2 regions of the Aneurinibacillus baijiui genome follow, and region 1 is predicted to be linked to the other one. Evidence: riboswitches for the same ligand, from Rfam matches in the RefSeq annotation. Region 1 holds a riboswitch; the other holds the start of a gene.
The links. A riboswitch is a leader RNA that binds a small molecule or an ion and turns the genes downstream of it on or off. The one in region 1 is predicted to bind S-adenosylmethionine.
Positions count from the first base shown of each region.

Region 2: linked by a shared signal. The riboswitch ahead of metH (methionine synthase) and the one ahead of cobA (uroporphyrinogen-III C-methyltransferase) in region 1 are both predicted to bind S-adenosylmethionine.

Region 1 is NZ_JBFTXJ020000007.1:42,330-46,765, forward strand. It holds gene AB3351_RS14165 (nitrite/sulfite reductase) at 1-1,338, opposite strand, end outside; gene cobA (uroporphyrinogen-III C-methyltransferase) at 1,371-2,144, opposite strand; SAM riboswitch class I at 2,256-2,353, opposite strand; gene gabT (4-aminobutyrate--2-oxoglutarate transaminase) at 2,663-4,018, shown strand; gene AB3351_RS14180 (aldehyde dehydrogenase family protein) at 4,047-4,436, shown strand, end outside.
Region 2 is NZ_JBFTXJ020000015.1:35,561-39,996, reverse strand. It holds gene AB3351_RS20275 (EamA family transporter) at 1-657, shown strand, start outside; gene AB3351_RS20270 (HD-GYP domain-containing protein) at 798-1,880, shown strand; SAM riboswitch class I at 1,941-2,046, shown strand; gene metH (methionine synthase) at 2,142-4,436, shown strand, end outside.

The DNA of each region.
Region 1 (4,436 bases):
GGCAATTTGCCGCTGACCGCATGAATTCGGACAGCCTACCATATGCATGCGGATCGGCTCCTCCATCTCCACATGATCATCAAGATACGATGCGAGCTGGCGCATCCGCTCTTTCGTCTCTACCAATGCCAGATTACAGAATTCAATACCCGTACATGAGACAGCGAATGCGGTGAAGTGCTGTGGATACGGCGTTAACCGCACTAACACTTCTTCCTGCAGCAGCGCTTCTACCTTCTCATCAGGCACGCCGGTAATAACGATATTCTGTGAATTGCATGTCCGCAGCGAGCCGTTGCCGTATGCATCCGCAAGTCGCGCCAACTCTCGCAGCTCCTGCGCTGACATGCGCCCCACCGGAACCGATAATCCTACATAATTAAGCCCCTCTTGACGCTGTTTGTGCACACCGGTAAAATACCCAGCATTCCAGCCTATCGTTTTGTCGTCACCGCGCGTCTCCAATTCGCCAACCAGTTCTTTTAGCTTTGCAAGAAACCTCTCTATTCCCCAATCAGCTACAAGGAATTTAAGGCGGGCATGGTTACGCTTTTGACGATAACCGTAATCACGAAATATAGTTGTAACACCAACCGCCACTTTGACAACCTCTTCCGGGCGTACAAATACATCCAGCTGCTGAGCAAGATACGGACGAGCCGAGAGACCACCGCCAACCCATACATGAAAACCGATGACTTCTTCATCCTCCATTACTTTTGTCGCCGGCGTAAAGGCAATATCATTAATCTCTGCATGTCCTGCGTTATAGATATTGGCAGAAATCGAGATTTTATATTTGCGCGGCAAATTGGAGAAATCACGATTCAGCAAAAATGTATCGGATAGCTCCGCTACCAGCGGTGTTGTATCCATAAGTTCGTATGGGTCCAGTCCGGCAAGCGGGTTGCCCACAATTGTACGCGGACAATCACCACAAGCCTCAAATGAAGAGAGTCCGACGGATGCAAGACGCGCAAAAATATCCGGTAATTGCTCGACGGTAAGCCAATGAAACTGTACCGCTTGACGAGTTGTAATATCAACAAGATCCTTCCCGTAATCGTGCGCAATGTCCGCTAGAACACGAGCTTGCTCAGCGGACAGATTGCCGGATGGAATCCGCACACGCATCATGAAATGGCCATCCTTTGGCCGCTGCTGATAGACTCCAGCCCACTTAAAGCGATCCATATCATCCGGTGTTATAGAGTCAAAACCAGTTTTGGCATATTCATAAATATCTTCAATAACATCCAAGCCGTCTTTCTCAAGCTTCGCTACCTCGTTTTTATTGAGATTCTCCTTATCCTTTGCCCAGATTGCGTTATAGCTCATTGTTCCTCTCTCCTTTCATATTCGTAAGAAATTTATGCAATGACTACATTGGGGAGCTTCTGTTCATACCAGGCCAGCTTCTCTCGAAGGCGTACTACATCTCCAACAACAATCACGGCGGGAGAGCGAAAACGAGCCTGCTGTACTTGATCCACAATCGTCTCAAGTGTACCGACAAGCGTCTCCTGTTCCTCGCACGTACCCCAACGTACCAGCGCAACAGGCGTATCCTTTGTCTGACCATGTTTGCGAAGATTCTTGACGATATCCCCTAGATTGCCAACCCCCATATAGAACACCAGCGTATGAACAGCTCCAACAAGCTTGCCCCACTCAATTCCTGCCTGATCTTTACCCTCAGCCTTGTGACCGGTAATGAAGGCGACAGACGATGCATAGTCACGGTGCGTAACCGGAATGCCTGCATATGCGGGAGCTGCAATCCCTGAGGTAATACCCGGCACTACTTCATAAACAATCCCCGCTTCGATACAAGCTTCCGCCTCTTCTCCACCGCGTCCAAATATAAACGGATCGCCTCCTTTCAGCCGTACGACCTCTTTTCCTTCCAGTGCCTTCTCGACAATAACCCGGTTGATCTCCGGCTGCGGCAGCGAGTGATGATCAGCCTGCTTACCGCAATAAATGCGCTCTGCCGTATCTTTAGCATAGTCCAATAATTTCGGACTAGCTAAGCGGTCATAGACGACAACATCCGCCTGCTGCAGTAGTTCTACTCCGCGTACAGTTATCAACTTTGGGTCACCTGGTCCTGCTCCCACAAGATATACCTTTCCATATGACACCTTTATTCCTCCTTTATTAATTAATTAAATACATCTGTTTAATCGGTTTAATATATACAAAAAACCCTTCTTTCTGAAGAAGAAGGGCGCATATCATGCTTATAACCCATCTTCTCATCTTCGAGCCGCTGCTCTCTGGAATTGGCACCTAACCGTATTAGGTTGCCGAGACATCATTGGGCCAGTCCCTCCGTCTCTCTAGATAAGAAATGAATTCATATTAATTTAATCAGAATTACTTGATTTATTGGTTTTGATTATATCGTGCTCTATTTCAAATAGCAAGAATTTTTCTGCAAAACATTTACATCAATACAAAAGCAGTATCGAACCAAAAAAGACTTAAAAGTAAGTCTTTTTTGGTTTAAAATTAAAGTATGCAACTAAGTCTACCTTGTTAAAAGCTTATTTTTACAGCCTTCTAGAATTGGCATGCTTGTTGCTTTACTAAATAGACAACGTAAAACTTTTCATTTTGCACAGTACATCTTTGTTACATTATTAAGGAGGTAGCCTCAATGAGTTATAAATTTGCAAATGTAAAAACAGAATTACCGGGTCCAAAAGCTAAGGAAATTCTTGAACGCCGTAAGCAATATGTGCCAAAAGGAATTAGCAACGGAATCCCGACATTCGTAGAAAAAGCACAAGGTGCCATTCTAACTGATGTGGATGGAAACAATTTTATTGATTTTGCGGGTGCGATCGGCACAATCAACGTTGGCCACTGCACACCAGAAGTTGTTGAAGCACTCCATGATCAAATCGATAAATATATCCATACCGGATTTAATGTCATGATGTATGAACCATATATTGAACTGGCAGAACGTCTCGCCAAGCTTGCCCCTGGCAACCATGAAAAGCAAGTTATGTTCTTAAACAGCGGTGCAGAAGCAGTAGAAAATGCAGTGAAAATCGCGCGCAAATATACAAAGCGTCAAGGTGTTGTCGTATTCTCCCGCGGCTTCCACGGCCGAACGCTTCTTACCATGTCCATGACAAGCAAAGTCAAGCCGTATAAATACGAATTCGGTCCGTTTGCTCCAGAAGTATATAAAGCGCCATACCATTACGAATACCGTCGTCCTGAAGGCATGAGTGCTGAACAATACGACGAGTTCATCCTACAAGAGTTCAAGACATTCCTGCTTGGCGACGCGGCACCGGAAACAATCGCTGCGGTAGTGATGGAGCCTGTACAAGGCGAAGGCGGCTTTGTTGTTCCTTCTAAAAAATTCGTACAGGGTGTAGCTGAGATTTGTAAACAGCACGGCATTGTATTTGTAGCAGATGAGATTCAGACTGGCTTCAGCCGTACCGGAAAAATGTTTGCGGTCGAGCATTTTGATGTAGTACCGGATTTGATGACCATCTCCAAATCCATGGGGGCTGGTCTCCCGATCAGCGGCGTCATCGGACGCAAGGAAATTATGGATGCAGCCAATCCAGGCGAGTTGGGCGGAACCTATGCAGGAAGTCCACTGGGATGCCGAGCCGCTCTTGCCGTACTTGATGTAATCGAGAAACAAAATCTAAATGATAAAGCAAGCGTGATCGGTGAGAAAGTCATGGAACGCTTTAACAGCCTCGCAGAGAAATACGATTGCATTGGTGATGTACGTGGTCTTGGTGCTATGTGCGCAATGGAATTTGTAAAAGATAGAGAAACAAAAGAACCAAACAAAGAAATCGTGAGCAAGATTGTAGATGAAGCCAACAAGCGCGGTCTCATTACATTGAGTGCCGGTCTATACAGCAACGTTATGCGTGTATTAATGCCGCTCGTTATTACAGATGAACAGCTCGAAGAAGGGCTGAACATCCTAGAAGAATCCGTCGAAGCCGCCGTCTCGGCTCTGCACGTGCACTAATCCATCCAACAGGAAAGGAGCTTTGATTATGAACGATACATTGCCAAAAAAACCTCTCTATATTGCAGGCACAACAAAAGAAGCAGCTTCTTACAAGCAGCTCCGCTCTCCGCACTCTGGAGAAGTCATTGCAGAAGTTGCGATCGGAACACGGGAAGATATGAAGGCCGCCATCGATTATGCACAAGAAGCAGCTAGCACGATGGCCAAACTTCCTGCGCATAAACGGGCAGACATTCTACAGAACGTCTCTCTTCTTCTTAAGGAAAAGAAAGAAGAAGCGGCGCGCATTCTCGCGCTTGAAGCCGCGAAACCGATTACGGTAGCACGCGGCGAAATCGCGCGCACCATCGAAACCTATCAATTTGCAGCAGATGAAGCGCGGCGCCTGCATGGCGAAACCATTCCTATGGATGCA
Region 2 (4,436 bases), on a different contig from region 1:
CTTACCTCCATTCTGCTTGGAAGTCTGATCGGGGTCTTGAACGCGAACGGCAATATTCAGATGGCAAGAGCGTTTGAAAAAGGGCCAGCTAGCCTCACGTCACCTTTGATTGCAGCCAATGCAATCTTCCCGGTACTTGCAGCGGGCGTCATTTTTCATGAACAAATTCCTTTTCTTCACTGGATTGGTATTCTATGCATGATGGGATCGGCAATGGTCATTCAATATACGCCCGGTTCCAAAAGCAATACAAATTACTTGCCATGGCTTGGACGTGTTGCCTTCGCATTCTTTTCTTTTGGCATACTTGGAATACTAATGAAGCAGTCCTCGCAGCTACATATTAGTTCGATGGATATGCTTTTAGCCATGTATGGAGGGGGCAGCTTGTATTTGGCGATAGGATTAGGCCGGGAGCCAATTCGCCTAAAAGAAGCGAAGATCGGAAGTCTGGTAGGCGTATTGAGCGTAGTCGGCTTCAGCTGCTACTTTTATGCGCTGCAGACCGGTATTGCAAGCATCGTCTTTCCGGTAGTGAGCCTGAATTGCTTGGTCGTTATCCTGATGGGATACTACCTGTTTAAAGAAAAACTAAGACCCTATCAGGTATATGGAATATGTACGGCCCTGCTTGGGCTCGTCCTGACTAAGATATAGCATGGTAGAAGACCATCCTTTATTCATAGGGATGGTTTTTTTTGTTATAAGTTTTTGGTAATAAACCTAAATACCTGTGCTACAATTTGATAGGGTAGAAAGTTTCAGACAGAAAAGTTCAGGAAAGTAGGGTTTGCTACGTGAAAAAATTACATATTAGCTCCGTAAAACCAGGAGATAAGATAGCGAAAACGATCCTCTCAGAGACGGGTCATGTCCTGCTCGGTACAGGCCTTGAGCTTAGTCAGCGATACATTGAGCGCTTAAAAGACATGGGAATTGATACCGTATATATTGAAGATAAGCATACGGACGATATCATACCAGAGGACGTGATTGACGATACAACACGGCGCAAAGCGGTCGAAACCGTCTACAAGACAATGACAGGACTAATGGATCAACCGAAAGTAAAGGGAAGAACCTCTATACCGGATATGGGAAAGACATTCCGCGATGTATTCGGTAATATTCTAGGCGATTTGAGCGGACGAAAAGAAGTGCTGGTGAATCTGGTAAATCTACATTCACTTGATGGATATTTGTTTCATCACTCTGTAAATGTAGCGGTGCTTGCAGGAATTATCGGGCTTGCTAAGGGATATAATCGTGATCAATTGGTTGATTTGGGAGTAGGGGCTCTGCTGTTTGATATTGGAATGACGATGCTTCCCAAAGAATTATGGAACAAAAAGACCGCGCTGAATCCAGAAGAGAAGATGCGGGTGGAGAAGCATACGGAAGAAGGGTTCAACCTGTTGCGCTATCAGTATGACATCTCATTATTATCCGCACATTGTGCGCTTCAGCATCATGAGCGATATGATGGATCAGGATATCCGCGAAAATTGCAGAATAATCAAATTCATGAATATGCGCAGATAGTTGGCATGGCAGATGTGTATGATGCACTCACATCACACCGTTCGTATCGCCAGCATTATACGCCGAATGAAGCGACAGAATACTTATTTGCCGCTGGGAATTCGTTATTTAATCTTGAATTGGTGCGGTTGTTCGTCAAGCACATTGCCGTGTATCCGGTTTCATCTACTGTAGTCTTGAATACGGGACAGGTGGGTGTTGTCTCTTCTGTTGATCCAAAAGCTGTTCACAGGCCGATCGTACGCATTGTTGAAGAGAAAGATGGTACACCTGTATCTTCTCCGTATGAAGTAAATTTACAGCAGCGGACAAATATTGTAATTGTACGAACAATATAATTATCTATTGACTCTTTTCATTCATTGATCAATAATAAGAAAAATGAAAACTTATATCGTTTCTTATCAAGAGTAGGCTGAGGGACTGGCCCGATGAAGCCCGGCAACCGGTATGTACGTGTACACGGTGCCAATTCCAGCAGGATTTTTTCCTGGGAGATAAGGAGTGCGCTGATTTTTATTGAACTCAGAGACCTTCCTTCTTTCAGGGGGTCTTTTTTTATTATATATAGAAAATTGGAGTCGGAAGGGATGATAAGAATGAATGAAACAGCACTGAAGAAACTGCCAATAGAGACACAGTTAAAGCAGAAAATTCTGGTAATTGATGGAGCGATGGGTACAATGCTGCAGCAGGCGAACCTTGGCCCGGAAGATTTCGGCGGAGAGCATTATGAAGGCTGTAATGAGATACTTAATCTTACACGCCCGGATCTTATCCGCAGCATTCATGACACGTACCTGGAAGCAGGTGCAGATATTATCGAAACGAATACCTTCGGCGCTACCTCGATCGTACTTGCGGAATATGATGTGCAGGACCGTTCAAGAGAGATTAATCTAGCCGCTGCCAAGTTAGCGCGTGAAGCGGTCGATGCGTATTCAACACTTGACTGGCCTCGCTATGCGGCTGGCTCAATCGGCCCGACGACCAAGACATTATCGGTGACAGGCGGCGTAACGTTTGAAGAATTAATCGAGACGTACTATGAACAGGCACTTGCGCTGATTGAGGGCGGTGTCGATGTTCTTCTCTTAGAGACGGCACAGGATACGCTTAATGTGAAGGCTGGTGGGATTGGAATTCAGCATGCATTCGAAGCGGCCGGACGCAAGGTACCGGTGATGATCTCCGGTACGATTGAGCCGATGGGTACGACGCTTGCTGGTCAGAATATCGAAGCATTCTATATTTCATTAGAGCATCTTCAACCGGTTTCAGTCGGATTAAACTGTGCGACAGGACCCGAGTTCATGCGCGATCATATTCGTACACTGTCCGGCATGGCGAGCTGTGCAGTTAGCTGTTATCCGAATGCCGGTCTGCCGGATGAAGACGGACACTATCATGAATCGCCGCAGGCACTGGCGGCCAAACTGGCCGGATTCGCCGAACAAGGCTGGATTAATGTGGCGGGCGGCTGCTGCGGTACAACGCCGGACCATATCCGCGCCATTGCCGAAGCGCTTCAAGCGTATAAACCGCGTGTTGCACAGGGTCTGCACACTCATGCCGTATCCGGCATCGAACCGGTCTATCTTGAGGAGGATAACCGCCCATTGATGGTCGGAGAGCGTACGAACGTTATCGGCTCAAAGAAATTCCGTGATTTGATTAAGGAAGGCAAGTATGAAGAGGCCTCAGAGGTTGCGCGTGCTCAGGTAAAGAAGGGCGCCCATGTGATTGATATTTGTCTTGCAGACCCGGATCGGGATGAAGTGGAGGATATGGAATCCTTTCTGAAGTTTGTTGTACGCAAAGTAAAAGTACCGCTGATGATTGACTCTACCGATCCGAATGTCATCGCGTTAGCATTGAAGTATTCACAAGGTAAAGCGATCATTAATTCCATTAATCTAGAGGACGGAGAAGAACGCTTCGCTGAGGTAGCACCGCTTTTGCGGAAGTTCGGCGGGGCCGTAGTTGTTGGCACGATTGATGAGAAGGGGATGGCGGTAACGAAAGAGAGAAAGCTTGAGGTGGCGGCACGTTCTTATGATCTGCTGGTAGGGAAGTACGGTCTTTCTCCACGTGACCTGATTTTTGATCCGCTGGTATTTCCCGTAGGAACAGGGGATGAGGCGTATATTGGTTCAGCCAAAGAGACGGTAGAGGGCATTCGCCTGATCAAAGAAAAGCTGCCGGAGTGCCAGACCATTCTAGGTGTGAGTAACGTATCGTTCGGATTGCCCCCGGCAGGACGGGAGGTGCTGAATGCTGTGTACTTATATCACTGCACCAAAGCCGGCCTCGATTATGCGATTGTAAATACGGAGAAGCTGCAGCGCTTCGCTTCGATTTCAGATGAAGAGCGAAGGCTTTCCGAAACGCTGTTGTTTGAGACAACGGATGAGGCGTTGGCGACATTTACCGCCTTTTACCGGGAGAAAAAAATAGAGAAAAACGAAGAAGTATCGAACCTCACACTAGAAGAAAGGCTTGCCCGTTATGTTGTTGAAGGAACGAAGGAAGGGTTACTTCCAGATCTTGAAGAGGCACTTGGTATATATGCGCCGCTTGACATTATCAATGGGCCGCTGATGAATGGTATGGATGAGGTAGGACGCTTGTTCAATGATAATCAATTGATCGTTGCCGAAGTATTGCAGAGCGCTGAAGTCATGAAAGCATCCGTTGCCTACCTAGAACCGCATATGGAGAAGACAGAATCATCGGCTAAAGGAGTGGTGATGCTTGCCACCGTAAAAGGTGATGTGCATGACATCGGGAAAAACCTGGTCGAAATTATTCTGGGCAACAACGGCTATAAGATCATTAATCTCGGCATCAAAGTTCCGCCAGAGCAGTTGATTGAGGCCTGTCGCAAGGAAATG